DNA from 4 places in the Aminipila terrae genome. Region 1 is predicted to be linked to each of the others. Evidence: predicted binding sites of a transcription regulator. Region 1 holds the regulator's gene; each other region holds the start of a gene.

Evidence for each region. The regulator LexA, encoded in region 1, represses DNA repair genes until DNA is damaged. The targets are predictions, from matches to a motif close to AGAACANNTGTTCT.
Region 2: the regulator LexA is predicted to act here: its motif matches at 2,710-2,723, upstream of ruvC (crossover junction endodeoxyribonuclease RuvC).
Region 3: the regulator LexA is predicted to act here: its motif matches at 3,436-3,449, upstream of uvrB (excinuclease ABC subunit UvrB).
Region 4: the regulator LexA is predicted to act here: its motif matches at 2,590-2,603, upstream of recA (recombinase RecA).

Annotation. Positions count from the first base shown of each region.
Region 1 covers NZ_CP047591.1:2,854,464-2,859,429, forward strand. Annotated here, with positions in the region: gene Ami3637_RS13710 (AAA family ATPase) at 1-320, shown strand, start outside; gene Ami3637_RS13715 (vWA domain-containing protein) at 325-1,518, shown strand; gene lexA (transcriptional repressor LexA) at 1,726-2,394, shown strand; ribosomal protein L20 leader region at 2,447-2,569, shown strand; gene infC (translation initiation factor IF-3) at 2,524-3,099, shown strand; gene rpmI (50S ribosomal protein L35) at 3,144-3,344, shown strand; gene rplT (50S ribosomal protein L20) at 3,363-3,719, shown strand; gene Ami3637_RS13740 (sigma-E processing peptidase SpoIIGA) at 3,819-4,643, shown strand; gene sigE (RNA polymerase sporulation sigma factor SigE) at 4,643-4,966, shown strand, end outside.
Region 2 covers NZ_CP047591.1:98,245-103,210, forward strand. Annotated here, with positions in the region: gene Ami3637_RS00415 (SpoIID/LytB domain-containing protein) at 1-445, opposite strand, end outside; partial or broken gene ruvB (Holliday junction branch migration DNA helicase RuvB) at 466-1,478, opposite strand; gene ruvA (Holliday junction branch migration protein RuvA) at 1,499-2,095, opposite strand; gene ruvC (crossover junction endodeoxyribonuclease RuvC) at 2,127-2,633, opposite strand; gene Ami3637_RS00435 (arginine repressor) at 2,882-3,331, shown strand; gene recN (DNA repair protein RecN) at 3,355-4,966, shown strand, end outside.
Region 3 covers NZ_CP047591.1:2,324,448-2,329,413, reverse strand. Annotated here, with positions in the region: partial or broken gene uvrA (excinuclease ABC subunit UvrA) at 1-1,370, opposite strand, end outside; gene uvrB (excinuclease ABC subunit UvrB) at 1,438-3,414, opposite strand; gene Ami3637_RS10985 (citrate/2-methylcitrate synthase) at 3,681-4,966, shown strand, end outside.
Region 4 covers NZ_CP047591.1:3,411,981-3,416,946, forward strand. Annotated here, with positions in the region: gene obgE (GTPase ObgE) at 1-530, opposite strand, end outside; gene rpmA (50S ribosomal protein L27) at 620-880, opposite strand; gene rplU (50S ribosomal protein L21) at 963-1,325, opposite strand; gene recA (recombinase RecA) at 1,480-2,568, opposite strand; partial or broken gene Ami3637_RS16510 (CinA family protein) at 2,749-3,254, opposite strand; gene pgsA (CDP-diacylglycerol--glycerol-3-phosphate 3-phosphatidyltransferase) at 3,337-3,876, opposite strand; gene rimO (30S ribosomal protein S12 methylthiotransferase RimO) at 3,879-4,966, opposite strand, start outside.

The sequences.
Region 1 (4,966 bases):
GGTGTATATTTCATTATATAGAATTTCCTACGAAGGATAAAATGGAAGAAATAATAAAGGTTCACTTTGGTGATATAGATAAAAATCTGGCAGAGGCAGCCATGAATGCGTTCTATCAGATCAGGGAAATGAAGGATATTCAGAAAAAACCCAGCACCTCTGAGCTTCTTGACTGGTTACAGGCTCTTATGATAAGTGGTATTTCAATAGATAAAATCACAAAGGAAATACCTTATGTTGGTGTACTATTAAAAAAGAATCAGGACATTGATATAATGTATGAGATTAAGGAAAGAGGATACTCACTAAAAAGGTGGTAATAAGATGTTTTTGGAATTTTTCTATTTATTAAGAGCAAGAGGGCTTGCAGTATCCCTGAATGAATGGATGTCTCTTGTAGAGGCATTGGATTTAGGATTAGCAGAATGCAGCCTGATGAGTTTTTACCATCTGTGCAGAAGTGTTTTGATAAAAAGTGAAGCAGATTATGACAAATTTGATGCAGTTTTCGCAGAGTATTTTAAGGGCATTGAAAGCCCAGAGGAATTGCCAGAAGAATTCTGGAGGTGGCTTCATGAAGATACAAGAGAACGGGACCTGAATGACAGGCCTGTGCCAGAGGAAGCTTTAATGGAGCTTGAAGAACTGTTAAAAAGATTCCAGGAAAGAATTCAAGAGCAAAAAGAACAGCACAATGGTGGAAACTATTGGATTGGCACTGGCGGAACCTCCCGAATGGGGCATGGAGGGTATAATAACCAGGGAATCCGCACTGGAGGCACAGGCCGGCACAAGTCCGCAGTGCAAGTGGCTGGAGAACGGAATTTTAAAGATTTCAGGCAGGATAACATTTTAGACATCAGACAGTTTCAGATGGCATTCAGAAAGCTGAGGCAGTTTTCTGCCCGGGTAGAAGGTGCTAAAACGGAACTAGATGTAGACGGAACTATTGACGAGACCTGTCATAATGCGGGAAGGTTGAAGCTGGTATTTGATAAACCAAGAAAGAACACAATAAAACTGTTACTGCTCTTTGATTCGGATGGTTCTATGATGCCTTACGGAAGATTGTGCAACAGGCTGTTTCAGGCGGTAAGTAAATCCAGTCATTTTAAGGATTTAAAAGTGTATTATTTTCATAACTGTATATATGATCAGCTCTATACTACGCCATACTGCCGAAAAGGAGAATGGGTAAATACTGACTGGGTTCTTGCTAATCTGGACAGTGAGTATAAAGTAATTCTTGTAGGTGATGGGACAATGGCGCCCTCTGAATTGTTACGGCCTGGTGGAAATTCAGTTTTTAGCCTGTATAATGAGGAACCTGGTATAGAGTGGTTAAAGAAATTTAAAAGGCGCTATAAGAAACAGATTTGGTTGAATCCAATACAAAAGGAAGATTGGGAATTTGTATATGGGAGTTATACCCTTGGAATCATAAAAGAGGTTTTTCCTATGTTTGAACTTACTATAGATGGTCTTGAAGAAGGAATCAGAAGACTTTTAGTAAGGTAGAAGAAATTTTTCACATTTTAAAATTGGAGCAATATAATGCTGCTTTGGTGCATCGCTATATTGCTTTTTATTTTATTGACTATTTACAAGATATAGAACATAATTTCAGAACACATGTTTACAGAACACAATATCTGTGCTATACTACATAAAGAATTGGTCTGAAGTTTATTGAAACTTAAATTTATAAATAATGGAGGCGGAAATATGGAACAGCTAAAAGAGAGAGAACAGCGAATACTTGAGTATATGAAAAAAGAAATCAGTCAAAAAGGATATCCACCTACAGTAAGAGAAATCTGCTCCGCCTTGAATATTAAATCAACGTCTACAGTTCACAAGGATATTGAAAACCTGGAGCTGAAAGGCTTCCTAAAAAAAGACCCATCTAAGCCCCGTGCATTGATGATAGTAGATTCGGAGTCAAGTGAAAAAATCAAATCGGATAATCATGAAATAAAAGATACAGTTTACCATGATACAGAAAGAATTGATGTTATTGATATACCGGTAGTGGGAAGGATAGCAGCAGGTACCCCCATACTGGCAGAACAAAATATCGAAGAGTCCTTTCCAATCCCCTCCAGATTTGCAGGCAAAGGCACCAATTTCATGCTGACAGTAAAGGGTGAAAGTATGATAGAAGCAGGTATTTTTGACGGAGATTATATATTGGTTGAGCAGCAAAATACTGCGAAAAATGGAGAAATCGTAGTAGCCATGATAGATGGATTTGAGAGTGAAGCCACTGTTAAAACTTTTTATAAAGAAACAGATCATATCAGGCTGCAGCCAGAGAACTCCAGTATGAGTCCTATTATTGTCAAGGAAGTGAAGATATTGGGCAAAGTAAAAGGTGTATTTCGATATTTTTAATATATTCAATTATTTTCTTGACATAGTTAAGGATAAATGGTATAGTGTTTTAGTAATAAAGAAGAAGTTATCCGCTTCTCACCTTATTGGTCTGGCTGATAGGGTTAATAAAACAACTGTAACACTTATGTGTTTTGTGGAGCGGGTACTGTAGTATCCGCTTATTTTATTTGCAGGAGGTGCAAGAACATTAGCAAGGAAAATCTGATCAACGAAGAAATTCGTGACAAGGAATTAAGAGTTATCGACAATGATGGAACGCAGCTTGGAATTATAAGTCTTGAAGAAGCCTTAGCGTTAGCTAATGAAAAAAAGCTTGACTTAGTAAATATTTCACCAAATGCTAACCCGCCAGTTTGTAAGATTCTTGATTACGGTAAGTACCGTTATGAACTTCAAAAAAGAGAAAAGGAAGCAAAGAAGAAGCAGAAGATTACTTCAGTAAAAGAAATTCGTTTAAGTACATTTATTGAGGTGCATGACATTCAGGTTAAAGCTAATACTGCGATAAAGTTCCTTAAGGACGGAGACAGGGTTAAAGTCAGTTTGAGGTTTAAAGGAAGAGAAAAGGATTATGCAAGCAAGGGTTTAGATGTTATGAACCGGTTTGCGGATTCAGTGGCTTCTGTAGGTACAATTGAGAAAAAGCCTGAGTTTGAAGGCAGAAGTTTGATTATGATTGTTGCACCTAAAACAGATAAATAGATAGTAGATAACAGAAATAAATTTTACGTAGGAGGAACATTACCATGGCTAAAAATAAGATGAAATCTCATAGAGGCGCAAGCAAGAGATTTAAATTAACAGGTACAGGAAAAGTAAAGAGAAATAAGGCATACAAGAGCCATATTCTTACTAAGAAATGTGCAAAGAGAAAAAGAGGATTAAGAAAGGCAACTCTTCTTGGTAGCGCAGATCACAAGAGAATTAAAGCTGTATTAGATAAATAGTATTAGGAGGTTTGAATAATGGCAAGAGTAAAAAAGGGCGTTAATGCTCATAAAAGACATAAGAAAATATTAAAGTTAGCAAGAGGTTTCTACGGACAGAAGAGCAAGGTATTTAGAGCTGCAAATCCTGCAGTTATGCGTTCACTTCGTTCTGCATATATTGGAAGAAAGAACAAAAAGAGAGAATACAGAAGACTTTGGATCGCAAGAATCAATGCTGGTGCAAGAATGAATGATATTTCATACAGCAGATTAATGGACGGTCTGAAGAAGTCAGGTGTTGAAATCAACAGAAAAATGCTTTCTGAAATGGCTATCTATGACGCAGCTGCATTTACACAGTTATGTGACACTGCAAAGAAGGCAGTAAAATAATTAAAATTAAATTTATTATTCGACATTTGAATATGACAATTTTTCCCCTTTGTGAGGTCTATAATCATTTATGATATAGCTTGCAAGGGGGTTTTTTATGTGGAGATATACGGAGAATACTTATTTGCCGAGAACTTTCTTATGGGAATTCTTATTTTATACTTATCAAGTAAAATAGCTAACTTACCAACTAGTAAGAAGAGGTTAATTGCAGGAGGCATGCTATGTGGTGTCTTTTCCTTTATAATATTTGTCCAAAACATAGGTATCCTGTTAGGAATCTTAGTTAAAGTTTTGTTTTCGCTGCTTTTGGCTTATGTAGCATTTGACAGGAAGATATTTAAAGGAACAATACTTATATATATCGTATCGGCTTTCATGGGTGGAATGACCATTATAATATTGTACATAATCAGAATAAGAGGAATGACTAATAATGCAGTTCTTTATGTAGGGGATATAACCTATATGAATGTTGTTTTTGGTGCAGTAGTATCGTACATCATTATCATGGCATTTTCTAAAATTATTACGGCAAAACAACTTAAAGAACGAATATTTACTGATATTACAATAGAAATAGAGGGACATACCGTAACCCATAGAGCACTTATTGATTCCGGAAATTTTCTGAAAGAGCCGTTATCAGGGAAAGCAGTTGCTATTATCAGCAAGTCTGCGGCAGCAAAGCTTAAAAGTATGGAAAACATTGATTTCAGTAAAAGATATTGCTTAGTACCGTATAACAGCATTGGCATGAAAAACGGAATTTTGGAGGGATACAGAGTGGATAATGCATATGTAAACAACAAAGCTCTGGGGAGTATTATAGTAGCTGTATATAATATGGAATTTTGTAAGCTGGGAGAAGAAGAATATCAGATGCTGTTAAGTAAAGACTTTTTATTGGGAGGAGTAGCATAATGAACTGGAATATAAAACAATGGGTGTTAGAACAAATTTCGACACTGATTAAAAGACTGAGTATCACTAAGTCGGACGAAATTTTCTATATTGGAGGGACTGAGGTATTACCGCCACCACTCAACAGTGATGAAGAGAAGAACCTGTTGGAAGAGTTTTCTAAGGGCAGTGAGGATGCAAGAGCCATACTGATTGAAAGAAATTTAAGATTAGTGGTTTATATAGCAAAGAAATTTGAAGGGTCCAAGATAAATATTGAAGATCTCATATCAATTGGCACAATTGGTCTGATAAAAGCTGTTAATACATTTAACGCTGATAAA
Region 2 (4,966 bases), 760 kb from region 1:
TAATGGTCAGGCTTCCAGAGGAAACATTGAACATAATTCCTCCTCTGTATTTACTGCTTCCAAAGGTTACAGTACCGCCATTTTCATAATTAAAAGGCATGATACAGTTGACATTGTTCTGATTGTCATTCATCACCACCGTTTCACCGGAGCTTTTCGTTCCTATAAGCTGTATACCCCCAGACTGAAGACGGATTACCACTTTATTTACATCGGGAAAAGCCGCGATTTCCGTAAAGCCATCATTATTTCCAACACCCATACGTACACCGCCGTCAAAATTTATTGCATATTCACTTGCACTTGAACTCCCATATTTTAGTCCTATCCGTATATATTCAGGCACAGTTGCTGCATCAGCATACTCCATACTAAAAACACCATATGCCGCTATAATCATGGCAAAAGCTATAATAGTTGACAAAATTCTTTTTACTGTAAACATCGTATCTGCTCCTTATGTTTCTAATCCGGTAACTCTATTCCCAGGTGTTTATAGGCTTGTTCTGAAACCATTCTTCCTTTTTGGGTTCGGTGTAAGAAGCCCGCCTGAATCAAATAGGGTTCATATACATCTTCAATCGTTACTCTGTCCTCACCTATGGATGCTGCAATAGTATCTATCCCAACAGGCCCGCCTTTAAATCTCTCTATAATCATCCTCAGTATTTCCCGGTCAAGGGACTCCAGTCCATACTCATCCACCCCAAGGGACTTTAAAGTCTCATTGGTTATATCTAGATCAATGATACCGCTGCCCTTTACCTGGCAAAAGTCTCTCACTCGTTTGAGAATTCTGTTGGCAACTCGTGGAGTTCCTCTTGATCTCTTAGCCATGGCTTCAAGAGAATCCTCATCCACATCAATATTTAAAAGTCCTGCTGATCTTTTGATAATCTTTTTTAACTCGTCAATAGTGTAAAGTTCAAATTTACTGATTACGCCGAACCTGTCCCTGAGAGGAGCTGATAAACTGCCTGCTCTGGTAGTGGCTCCAATTAAAGTAAACTTAGCCAGATCCAGTCTGATGGACCGGGCTGAGGGCCCCTTCCCTATGATTATGTCTAAGGCATAATCCTCCATGGCAGAATATAATACTTCCTCTACAGACCGGTTCAGCCTGTGTATCTCATCGATAAAAAGTACATCATTCTCGTTTAAGTTTGTCAGAATGGCTGCCAGATCCCCTGCTCTTTCTATGGCAGGACCAGAAGTTATTCTTAAATCAACCCCCAGTTCATTGGCTATTATACCAGCCAGAGTGGTTTTTCCCAAACCAGGGGGCCATAGAAAAGTACATGATCTAATGGCTCGTTTCTCATTTGTGCAGCTTCAATAAACACTTTTAAGTTTTCTGTTGCTGTTTTCTGTCCAATATAATCTTCTAACTTTTTAGGTCTTAAAGTAAGCTCTACCCCTTCTTCATCCCGGTTTTGGTTTGTGGAGGTAACACGCTCATCATATTCCATAAAATCCATCATAAATGCTCCTGTTTACATTAGCATAATCGTTTTAATGCTCTCTTTATATAATCTTCAACAGTCAGATTATTTTCTTCTATACCTGCAAGGGCCTCAACCGCTTCTCCTTTGCTGTATCCCAGTGCAATCAAGGCATTAACAGCTTCTCCCTTTTCGTTCAGGTTAACATTTGTAATATCTGAAGCTGAAATACCACCTGTTATAGCTTCCGCTGCATCCAGTTTATCTTTCAGTTCCAGAACAATCCGCTGTGCAGTTTTTTTGCCTATACCATTTGCTTTTGTAAGGGCAGCTGCATCTTCAAACACAATGGCTTTCTGAAGTTCCATAACTGGCAGCGTCGAAAGAATGGATAAAGCTGCCTTTGCACCTACTCCATTGACCGTCATAAGCTTTCTGAACAGTTGTAAGCTCTCCTTATCAGCAAATCCATAAATACTTATATCATCTTCTCTGACTATCATAGCAGTATATACCATTACCTGCTGTCCTTCTTTTGCCAGATAAACAGAAGAATTGTCCGGGACATAGACTTCATATCCCAGTCCACCTGTTTCAATAACAATACCTCCAGAAAAGTGCATAGCCAGTATTCCTTTTATAAAATGAAGCATTTCGACCTCCTCACAGTCTGTAACATATGTATTATCTTGATTTTATCGCTCCTGCCAGCCGTTTATTGGCGTTGGCGGAATGACCATGGCATATGGCTGCTGCCAGTGCATCTGCAGTGTCATCAGGTTTTGGGACTTCTTTCAAATTCAAAATGGTTTTAACCATATTTTGTACCTGCTTCTTTTCAGCTCTCCCATACCCTACCAGGGCCTGTTTTATCTGCAAAGGTGTATATTCTGCTATATCCATCCCTGAATTGGCGCAGGCAAGTATTGCTACTCCTCTGGCTTGTCCCACCATGATAGCCGTTTTGGTGTTTGTATTAAAAAACAATTCCTCAATAGAAGCTACTTCTGGTTCATACTCCGCAATAATTTCGGTCAGTGAACTATATAGACATTTAAGTCTGTCGGTCATGCACATAGAAGCTTCAGTTGTAACGGCTCCATATCCACAAACCTTAAAATGGTTACCTGTCATGTCAATGATTCCATATCCCAGAATTGCATAACCCGGATCTATACCTAATATTCTCATAAATTCTCCATAACTATAATATTATATCACAAATTTGTTCTAATCCAAATTGTATTATCTTTTCCATTTTATCACACAAACACATGTTTGTCCACCTGTGTATATACATATACTCTGCTGCATAAATGTTTTTTACAGTTGGAAAACCAATGCATAAATTATAATTGTTATTGAATATTTCTGTATAATTATGTTATAGTATACACGTAATGTATTTTTTATTTTAAGAACTGCGCGGAGGTAATAGTATGCGTTATTCAAGGCAAAACAAAATTCTTGAAATTATAAGCAATTTTGAAGTAGAAACACAGGAAAAACTGGCTTCATTACTAAAAGAAAGTGGTTACGATGTTACTCAGGCCACCATCTCAAGAGATATTAAAGAACTTCAGCTAATTAAAGTCTTATCAAACACTGGAAAATACAAATATGCTTTAGGTAACTCTATAGAAACACCTATTTCTGATAGATTTATTAAAATTTTTAAGGAAACAATTCGTAGCGTTGCTGCATCTTATAACCTCATTGTGGTAAAAACTCTATCTGGCTGCGGCCCTGCGGCAGGTGAAGCGATTGATTCCCTGAACTTCCCTCACATTGTGGGATCTGTGGCAGGCGACAATACACTTATGATTATAGTAGATGATTTGGAAAATGTCCCTGCTCTTGTAGAAAAGTTTAATGATTTATTACAATAATACCCTTTGGGAGGTTAATAATTATGATTTCTCATTTACATGTAAAAGATTTCGCCATTATTAACGAAATGGATGTAGATTTTCATACTGGTTTAAATATCATCACCGGCGAAACAGGTGCAGGTAAATCTATTATTATAGAAGCAGTAAGCCTTGCTTTAGGGAGCAGGGCAGATACTGCTTTTGTTCGTTCTGGGAAAGATAAAGCAGTCATTGAACTTATCATGGAAGACTGTCCATCACAAGCCACTGACCTTTTAGTGGAAAATGATATTCCCATTGATGATAACCAGGTTATAATAAAACGTGAAATTTCCATCTCAGGAAAAAGCATATGCAGAATTAATAATCAGATTGTTTCTGTTTCATTTTTGAATATGCTTTGTAAAAAACTGGCCGATATCCACGGTCAGTATGATCATCAGTCATTACTGGATCCCGAGCTACATATCACTTTTGTTGATTTATACAATAGTTCTGAAATACTACCAGTGAAAGCTCTGACAGAAAAGTTTTATCTGGAATACCGAAAGCTTTCTACTGAGTTAAATCAGCTGACAAAAAATGCTGCTGACAATCAGCGTAAACATGATTTTATGGCCTTTGAGTTAAACGAAATTAATAATGCCAGGCTTTCCCCCGGAGAGGATACGGCTTTAGAGGAAGAGATTCTTTCATTGCAAAACAGTGAAAAAATATATGGCAATCTGTCAGATGCTTATGATTCCGTTTATGGCAATTCCCCTTCCGTCCTTCAGACTTTAGCAAAAGTACAAAATCAGCTTCAGGAAATATCACCATATTCTAAGTCTGTATGCGACTTACTTTCGGATTTTGATGATGCTTATTATAAACTGGAAGATATAAGCAGAGAAATCCGGAATATCAGAGACAATATAACCTTTTCACCGGAGCAGCTGGATTCAGCTATTTCCAGAATGGATCTTATTGACAAGTTAAAACTGAAATATGGCGGGTCCATAGAAGAGATATTAGCTTACCGGACACAACTGGAAGAAGATTTATCTCGTATTGAAAATATTGATGAGGCAAAATCCACTCTTTCCCACCAGCTTTCAGTATGCGAGGAGCAGTTGAAATTAGCATCACAAAGGCTTTCAGCTCTTAGAAAAGCATCTGCTAAAGAGCTCCAGATTAAAATTATGGAGCAACTTTTTGAGCTGAGTTTTACCAACTCAGAATTTCAAATTAAAATTTCTGACAATCCCGCCGGCTTTACAGCCAACGGTACGGATACAGCAGAATTTCTGATTAGTACCAACCGGGGAGAACCACTGAAACCACTGGCTAAAATTGCTTCTGGCGGTGAGATGTCCAGAATCATGCTTGCATTTAAAAAGATTGTGGGCGATTATGACGATATTCCTACTATGATTTTTGATGAAATAGATACTGGTATTAGTGGAATTGCAGCCAGTGTAGTGGGCAGGAAACTAAAAGAAATTGCACAGAACCATCAGATTATCTGTATTACCCATCTTCCACAGATCACAGCCTGCGGAAGCCATAACTATAAAATAGTAAAACATTCCGATGATACTTCTACTTACACCACTTTAGTACCTCTTTCCAAAGAAGAAAAAATTAAGGAGGTTGCAAGACTTTTAGGAGGAT
Region 3 (4,966 bases), 530 kb from region 1:
GTTCAGTTCCAGATTCTCCATAAATGTTACAGCTTCCCTGATAGGCATATCAGATATTTCTGCTATATTTTTATCACCTACAGTAACGGCCAGTACTTCGGGTTTTAATCTTTTTCCACTGCATATTTCGCATGGTGTGATGCGCATAAACTGTTGCATCTTATCCTTTATAAAATCGGAATTTGTTTCTTTATATCTACGTTCAAGATTGTTTATAACCCTTCAAAAGGATGGTCCCTGTATGATTCGGAATTATTATTTCTACTCTTATAGTAATACTTTAAATGCCTGTTTCCCGTACCGTACAGAAGCTCCTTTTTAAATTTTGCCGGTAGCTTATTGTAAGGGGTATCCAAATCAACTCCGTGTTCATTTGCTAAGGCCTCAATCATCTGTCTGTAAAACCCTGTTATTTCCATGGAGGCAAAAATATTCCCCAGGCATCCTCCTGAAATACTTAGCTCCTGGTTTTCAATAATCAAATCCGGATCAATTTTCTGATTAAATCCTAATCCATTGCATTCAGGGCATGCACCAAAAGGACTGTTAAAAGAAAACATCCTGGGTTCTAATTCTTCTATACTTACACCATGTTCCGGACAAGCTAACTTAGTGGAAAAAGTCTTGTCGTGTACCTCCCCGGTATCTTTATTTTGAATCTGTGTCACAACTAAACCATTCCCATGAGAAATAGAAAGCTCCACAGCTTCAGCCAGCCTGCTTTGGGACCCTTCTTTTATAACAATTCTGTCTACAACAATTTCTATGGTATGCTTAAACGTCTTTTCCAGTTTCACTTCTTCTTCAGTAATGTTTACAAGTTCCCCATCAATTCTTGCACGGGTGAACCCTTCTTTTCTGATTCTCTCTATGATTTTTTCATGCTCACCCTTACGCTCCCTGATTACGGGCGCAAGCATTGTAATTCTTGTCCCATCGTCTAACTGCATTAAACTGTCTACAATCTGATCTACGGACTGGCTTTTGATTTCTATGCCACATACCGGGCAATGAGGTATGCCTATTCTTGCATACATCAAACGAAGATAATCGTGAATTTCTGTCACGGTTCCTACTGTAGACCGTGGATTTTTACTGGTTGTTTTCTGGTCAATAGAAATTGCAGGGGACAATCCTTCTATATACTCCACATCCGGTTTTTCCATCTGCCCCAGGAACTGACGGGCATAAGCGGACAAACTTTCCACATATCTCCTTTGTCCTTCTGCATAGATGGTATCAAAAGCCAATGAAGATTTTCCTGACCCAGAAAGACCTGTAATAACCACCATTTTATCTCTTGGTATTGTAATATCTATGTTTTTCAAATTGTGCTCATTGGCACCTTTTATAATGATTTCGTTTGCCATTTTCTCTCCATTGTATATTATATAGTATGTGTATCGTAATTTAACGATGTTGTTTATATTTCATGAATCAGAGCTTTAATTTATATTCAAATATCTGATCTCTTAACTGGGCAGCCCTTTCAAACTGTAAATCAGAAGCAGCCTGCTTCATCTCCTTTTCCAGCTTGTGAATGTATTCAGTCAGTTCTTTCTTGGTTAATTCCAGTGGGCTCTTACCAGCATAGTATTCCATTTCTTCCTCTGCTGCTTTGGTTGCTTCAATAATTGCTCTGACTGCCTTTTTCACTGTGGTTGGTGTAATGCCGTTCTTTTCATTATATGCCTGCTGGATTCCTCTTCTCCTGTCTGTTTCATCAATAGCCCTTTTCATAGCATCACTGATACCGTCTGCATACATAATAACCCTGCCTTTAGCATTTCTCGCTGCACGTCCTATGGTCTGAATCAGTGAAGTCTCTGTCCTTAAGAATCCCTGCTTATCTGCATCTAAAATAGCCACCAGTGATACCTCTGGAATATCCAGCCCCTCTCTTAACAGGTTAATGCCCACGAGAACATCAAAAGCCCCAAGCCTTAAATCCCGTATGATTTCCATTCTTTCCAGGGTATCAATTTCTGAATGCAGGTATTTTACTCTGATACCTACATTTTTTAGATAATCGGTCAGACTTTCGGACATTTTTTTAGTTAAAGTTGTAATAAATACCCGTTCACCCTGCTCGGTTACTTTATTTATTTCTCCTATCAAATCGTCAATCTGACCTTCGGTCTTTCTAATCTCAATCTCAGGATCTAGCAATCCTGTAGGTCTTATAACCTGCTCTGCAGAAATACCTCCGCTAGCCTCTAATTCATATTTTGCCGGAGTTGCACTTACATATACAACCTGACGGACTATATTTTCAAATTCCTCAAATTTAAGGGGCCGGTTATCTAGAGCGGAAGGCAATCTGAACCCGTAATCCACTAAAGAAGATTTTCTTGATCTGTCTCCCGCATACATAGCATGAAGCTGTGGCAGCATGACATGGGACTCATCTATAACAATAAGAAAATCATCAGGGAAATAGTCAATTAAAGTATAGGGACGATTTCCCGGAGACAATCCATTAATATGACGTGAATAGTTTTCTATTCCCTTACAGCTGCCAACCTCTCTGAGCATTTCCAGATCGTAATGGGTCCTTTGTTCTATCCGCTGGGCTTCCAGTAGCTTCCCCCTGTCTTTCAGCCAGGTCACTCTTTCTGTCAGTTCCTGTTCTATGGTTACAATAGCTCTCTCCATATTTTCTTTTGATGTAACATAATGAGAAGCTGGAAATATGGCAACATGGTTTCTTAATCCTAAGATTTCTCCGGTCACAGGATTCATTTCTTTTATGGTTTCTATTTCATCACCAAAAAGTTCTACCCTGATAGCACTTTCTGCCCCTGCAGGATAGATATCAATCACATCTCCCCTTGCCCGAAACGTGCCTCTTGTAAAAGCCATATCATTTCTAGTATACTGAATATCCACCAGCTTCCTTAATATATCCTGTCTGTTTTTCTCCATTCCCGGCCTTAAGGACAACATCTGATTCTCATAATCAAAGGGGCTTCCCAAACCGTATATACAGGAAACACTGGCAACTATAATAACGTCACGCCGTTCCGCCAGCGCTGCTGTGGCAGAATGCCTGAGCTTTTCTATTTCTTCATTTATATCAGAATCCTTTTCAATATATGTGTCCGTAGAAGGTACATAGGCTTCCGGTTGATAGTAATCATAATAGCTGACGAAATACTCCACCGCATTGTTTGGAAAAAACTCTTTAAATTCTCCACAAAGCTGTGCTGCAAGAGTCTTGTTATGTGATATCACTAAGGTTGGTTTCTGTACTTTTTCAATAAGATTGGCAATCGTAAAAGTTTTTCCAGAGCCTGTAACTCCCAAAAGGGTCTGGTGTTTTTTACCCTTTAAAACCCCCTCTGCCAGCTGCTCAACCGCCTGAGGCTGATCACCCATCAGTTTAAAATCTGAAACTACTTTAAATTCACCCATTAGATTTCCTCTTTCGTATAAAGAACATTTGTTTATTTTTATCATAACATACACCACTTTTATTGTCCAGTTATGATTATTTTTTATTTATACCCTTGTTGTTATACTTTTATCATGATATAATGTCAAAGTATAAATTTTTTATTTTGGTAAGTTAAATCGGTATTTTTTGATATCGATTTTATTAAAATTATAATTGTATACATTTATACATTTTGGAGTGTCATCCAAAATATATAATATTATAATATATTGAGGTGATGATTATGAGTGACAACTATGAAGCTTTTACGGCTGAGAAAGATAGACTAATCGACAGATTGTCAGAAGAAAAAGCCTTTTATATGAGTAAAGCAAAAATTGTAAGTAAAACAGACATCATACCCGATTCTTTGTACATTGAAAAAGATGTAAAAAGAGGACTTCGAAATGCTAATGGAACAGGAGTCATCGTAGGCCTTACTAAAGTCGGTGAAGTTATCGGATATGATTTTGATGAACAGGGAAATAAAGTTCCAATTGATGGAAAATTATATTACAGAGGATATGATGTTGAAGATATCTTCAACAATTGTGTAAAAGAAAACCGTTTTGGATTTGAAGAAGTAACTTATCTGCTCTTGTTTGGTGAACTTCCCAGCAAAGATGAGCTGACGGAATTTAAAAAAATGCTTGGTGCAAAACGTGAGCTGCCAAAGGGCTTTGCCAGAGATATGATTTTGACTGCCCCTTCTAAAAGCATCATGAATAAACTGGCCAGAAGTGTTTTGGCTATGTATTCCTATGATGACAATCCGGAAGATACATCCATAGAAAACGTTTTACGTCAGTCCATAACACTTATTGGACATTTTCCTGCCCTAATCGCTTATGGTTTTCAGGCAAAACGTTCTTCCTTTGACAATGAAAGTCTGCATCTGCACAATCCAATTCCAGAATTAAGTACCGCAGAGAACATATTAAGAATGATCAGGCCTACAGGAGAATACACAGATATAGAGGCGAAACTTCTGGATTTATCTTTAATATTACACGCAGAGCACGGTGGAGGTAATAATTCTACTTTTACAACTCATCTTGTTTCTTCTTCCGGTACCGATACTTATTCCGCCATTTCTGCAGCTGTAGGTTCTCTCAAAGGTCCAAGGCATGGTGGAGCCAATATCGCAGTAATCAATATGATTCATGATTTAAATAATCATGTGAAGGACATTACAAATGAAGCCCAGGTGGAAGATTATCTGGTAAAAGTATTAAAAGGCGAAGCAAATGATGGCAGTGGCTTAATTTACGGACTTGGGCATGCTATCTATACCATCTCAGACCCAAGGGCTGTATTATTAAAGAGTATGGCGAAAAAGCTTGCTGAAAGCAAAGGTTTGGAAGATGCATTCCACTTGTATGAATTTATTGAAAAACGTGGTACTTCTCTATATAAAGAGGTAAAGGGTATTGATAAGCCAATGCCTGCCAATGTAGATTTATATTCCGGATTTGTTTATAGAGCTCTGAATATTCCTGTAGACATTGCCACGCCTTTATTTGCTACTGC
Region 4 (4,966 bases), 560 kb from region 1:
ACAGATAATATAGTAGACTTACCTACATTAGGAAATCCAATCAATCCTACATCCGCTATCAGTTTAAGTTCAAGAACTACATTTCTTTCCTTTGCAAATCCACCTGATTCTGCGAAATTCGGAGCCTGGCGCACTGAATTTTTAAAATTCACATTTCCCTTACCGCCTTTTCCACCTTTCGCAGCTACAAAGTTATCTCCTGCCTTTACAAGATCCTTCATAACAAATCCAGTTTCTTCATCTATTACTACAGTTCCCGGCGGTACTTTGATAATAAGGTCCTCACCCATTTTACCGAACCTTTTTTTCTTCATACCGTCCTGTCCATTTTCAGCTTCATATTTTCTTTTATATCTAAAATCCATAAGAGTTCTAAGACTTGCATCGGCCATAAATATAACGTCTCCGCCTTTACCGCCGTCACCACCATCTGGGCCGCCTTCCGGAACGAATGGTTCTCTTCTGAAAGTTACTGCACCATTCCCTCCTTTACCTGATTTAATTGTTATTCTGGCTCTATCAACGAACATACCTGAGCCTCTCCTTCCTATACAGAAAATCCTGTTTACTCTCGTAAATTATTTTAAAAGCCCCTATAAATAGGGGCTTTAGAATCAATTTAAGCTTCTTTAGGATAAACGCTTACTTGCTTTCTTGTTTTGTCATATCTTTCGAACTTTACAGCTCCATCAATCTTAGCAAATAAAGTATCGTCTCCGCCAATGCCTACATTATTTCCAGGGTGAAACTTAGTTCCTCTCTGTCTAACCAGGATGCTGCCAGCACTTACATACTGACCGTCGCCTCTCTTAACGCCTAAACGTTTCGACTCACTGTCACGACCGTTCTTGGAGCTACCTACTCCCTTCTTACTTGCCATAGACTACACCTCCTTTTTTCCTGTGTTGTCTTGCTAATTTCTTAGCTATTATGATAAGCTAACCTACCAATGATTGTAAAAATTATTCTGCTGCTTCTTCAGCTTCAGCTGCAGCTTTAGTTTTTCTAGCTTTTCTAGCAGAAACCTTTTCGATCTTAATCATTGTATAAGGCTGTCTGTGTCCCTGCTTCTTTCTGTAGTCTTTCTTTGACTTGTACTTGAAGATGATAACCTTCTGACCTTTGCCATGTTCAACTACAGTTCCAGCTACATTACAGCTTTCAACGTAAGGAGCTCCAACCTTGATTGTTTCTCCATCGCTTAATAAAAGTACTTTATCGAAAGTAATCTTTTCGCCAGCTTCAATATCTAACTTTTCAACTGTGATTACGTCACCTTCCTGTACTCTGTACTGTTTTCCGCCTGTTTCAATTACTGCGTACATATTGTCTCTTACCTCCTCTATCCAGTCTCGCCATCCAAAGGTAGCAACTTAAAAGCTGCTTTTACAAAAACCCATTCTGAGCGGCTTACAATAAAGTATAATATCATATTGGACATACAGTGTCAAACGTTTTTTATGTAAACTATCAATTATTTTACTGTTCGATAACCACGCCGTCCTCGTCTACTAACAGACCGTCTTCCTTCTTTTCTTCCTCTGTTTTAGGCTTCATATTTTCTTTTAATAAGAATTCAACTTTATTTAAAATCTCCGGATTTTCCATCAGATATCTCTTAACATTTTCTCTTCCCTGTCCAATTCGGTTTCCATCGAAACTATACCAGGATCCGGCTTTTTCTACAATCTTAGCTTCAACAGCACAATCCAGTACATCACCTTCTTTAGAAATTCCAGTTCCATACATGATATCAAACTCAGCCTGTTTAAATGGAGGGGCAACTTTATTCTTCACTATTTTTACTCTTGTTCTGTTTCCCAGAACCTCATCACCCACTTTAATGCTTTCAATTTTTCTCACATCAAAACGCATGGTTGAATAGAATTTAAGAGCACGACCTCCTGTTGTAGTCTCAGGGTTTCCGAACATAACCCCCACTTTTTCACGCAGCTGATTTATAAAAATCACTGCAGTATTTGATTTGTTAATACTGCCAGTCAGCTTTCTAAGGGCCTGGGACATAAGTCTCGCCTGAAGTCCTACGTGGCTGTCTCCCATTTCTCCCTGGATTTCTGCTCTTGGAACCAATGCAGCTACAGAGTCTACTACTACAATATCCAGCGCACCACTACGAACCAGCATTTCACAGATTTCCAGTGCCTGTTCCCCTGTATCAGGCTGGGATACCAGCAGCTCATCTACATCTACCCCCAGATTTCTTGCATATTCAGGGTCAAGGGCATGCTCTGCATCAATAAATGCAGCTTTGCCTCCTGCCTTCTGCGCTTCTGCGATTACATGAAGGGTAAGGGTCGTTTTACCTGAAGATTCAGGTCCATAAATTTCAATTATTCTTCCTCTTGGAATGCCTCCTATACCACTAGCAATATCAAGGCTTACTGAACCTGTGGAAATAGCTTCAATATTTAATCTGGCCGTATCATCTCCCAGTTTCATGATTGCTCCCTGTCCAAACTGCTTTTGGATCTGAGCCATAGCTTCTTTAAGAGCTTTGTCCTTTTCATTTTTATTTATATTAATATTGACTTCCTTATTAGCTGCCATTTGTTTTCCTCCTAACCGTAGTGAACATTTGTTCTTTACTAATAATACCTTACCAAAAGAATTTGGTCAATAGTTTTTTGACTTTCTTTAGAAAATAAAGAAATGGAATTTATTGGATATTATTATATTAATATACATTATTTTCCAAGTCAAGTTATTTATGAACAATTGAAGTAAAAATTATTGGATAAGTTCTCTAATCATATCAAACATGTTCAATACTGACGTGGTTCTGTTTGATTTTCTGTCCCCCTGCAGTCTTAGTTCTCTGCACAGTTTTTTATTGTCAAATACCGCGCAGACATATACCAGTCCCACAGGCTTTTCTAATGATCCCCACCTGGCCCGGCCACACCTGTAACTGATACACCTATTCTTGTGTTGGCTTTTCTTTTTATTCCTTCGGCCATTTCCACTGCGGTTTGTTCACTGACAGCACCATATTTATCCAGAGTCTGGCTTTTCACACCCAGTTCTTCTATTTTCGCTTTATTACTATAGGTTACAATACCCCTGTCAAAAACTGCAGATATACCAGGTATGTCTGTCAATGTCTGGGCAAACATTCCTCCTGTACAGGATTCAGCACAGGCAACAGAAATGTTATAATCCATTAGCATTTTCCCTACTGTATAGGGCAGACTTACATCAAATTCAACACTTTCCTTTTCTGTTTTTTCATTCATTTTAAAAATCCTTCTTTCTTTTTATTAAAACAAAAGGACTGTCTTAAAAAATAAAATTTAAAACAGTCCCATCCACCGTATATTACATAGAAAATACAGTTTTATTCTTCACGATATATTCAATACCAGAATAAATGGTCATTATTAGTGATGCCCATAAGAATCCCTCCGCCAGCATAGTAATAACAGGCATTACTGAAGTTAATTCCTGCACATTTACCAGAAGCAGAAGAGGCACCGCAATCATCTGAAGTACGGTCTTTATTTTGCCGCTCATACCAGCAGCTATAACAATACCTTCCGATGCAGCTACTGTTCTCATACCAGCAATGGCAAATTCTCTTGCAAGAATAATTATAAGCATCCATCCCGGAACAAGGCCATTGTCTACCATTAAGCAAAATGCTGAATAGACTAAAATCTTATCCGCCAGAGGATCCATTATTTTGCCAAAATTAGTTACAAGGTTATACTTTCTGGCAATCTTTCCATCCAACATGTCTGTCAGAGATGCTGCAATAAAAAGAACGAAAGCAATCAGGTTATATCCCAGCATATATAATACTACAAAAAACGGAACAGCAATAATCCTTCCTACGGTCAGCTTGTTTGGTAAATTCATCTCTATACCTCCACTCCTACTAAATCATAATCAAATGCATCGGTTATTCGAACCATTACCATGTCCCCCGGTTTCAAAACTTTATCAGAATTGAATATCACGGAATTATCAATTTCCGGAGCATCGTACTGGGTTCTTCCTACATAAGCACCTTCCTCATCCTGTTCCTCCACAAGAACCTGTAAAACCTGTCCGATTCTTTGCTGATTGGAAGCAAGAGAGATTTCCAGCTGAAGCCTCATAATGGAGTCCTTACGCTTTTCTTTTACATCAGAACGCACCTGTCCTTTCATATCTGCTGCAGGAGTGCCTTCTTCTTTGGAATAAGCAAATACTCCAAGCCGTTCAAACTTAGTAGTTTCTACAAAATCATACAACTCATCAAATTCTTCCCTGGTCTCTCCCGGAAACCCCGTTATTAAAGTTGTCCGTATGGTTATATCTGGCATGGCTTGCCTTAATTTGTGAATTTTGTTCATAATACTTTCGTGAGTTGAACGCCTGTTCATCAGTTTCAGAATCTTATCACTACTGTGCTGGATAGGAATGTCAATATAATGGCAGACTTTCTTTTCACTGGCCATAACCTCAATCAGTTCATCGGTAATCCTGTCTTCATAACAGTACATAAGCCGAATCCACTGCAATTTATCAATTCTGCAAAGCTTCTTAACAAGTTGTGCGAGTCTGAATTCACCGTATAAATCACATCCGTAAGCGGTAACATCCTGAGCAATCAGAATCAGTTCCCTGCATCCATTTTCAGCCAGCATTTCTGCCTCTTGCAAAATATCTTCTTCTTTACGGCTTCTGTAGTGTCCACGAATATGGGGAATAATACAGTACGCACAAATATTATCACAGCCTTCTGCAATTTTAATTGTGGCCGTATATGGATTTTCGTTAAGCTTTCTGTTCGTTGTCTCCTGAAACTGCTGATTACAGTCATATATATATATTTCCCTGTCAGTCTGGTGCTTCTCCAGAATTTCAGGGAGTTCATGATATTCATTTACTCCAATAAATATATCTACTTCAGGCATTTCTTTAAACAGGTCATCCCCATAACGCTTTGAAAGGCATCCAGATA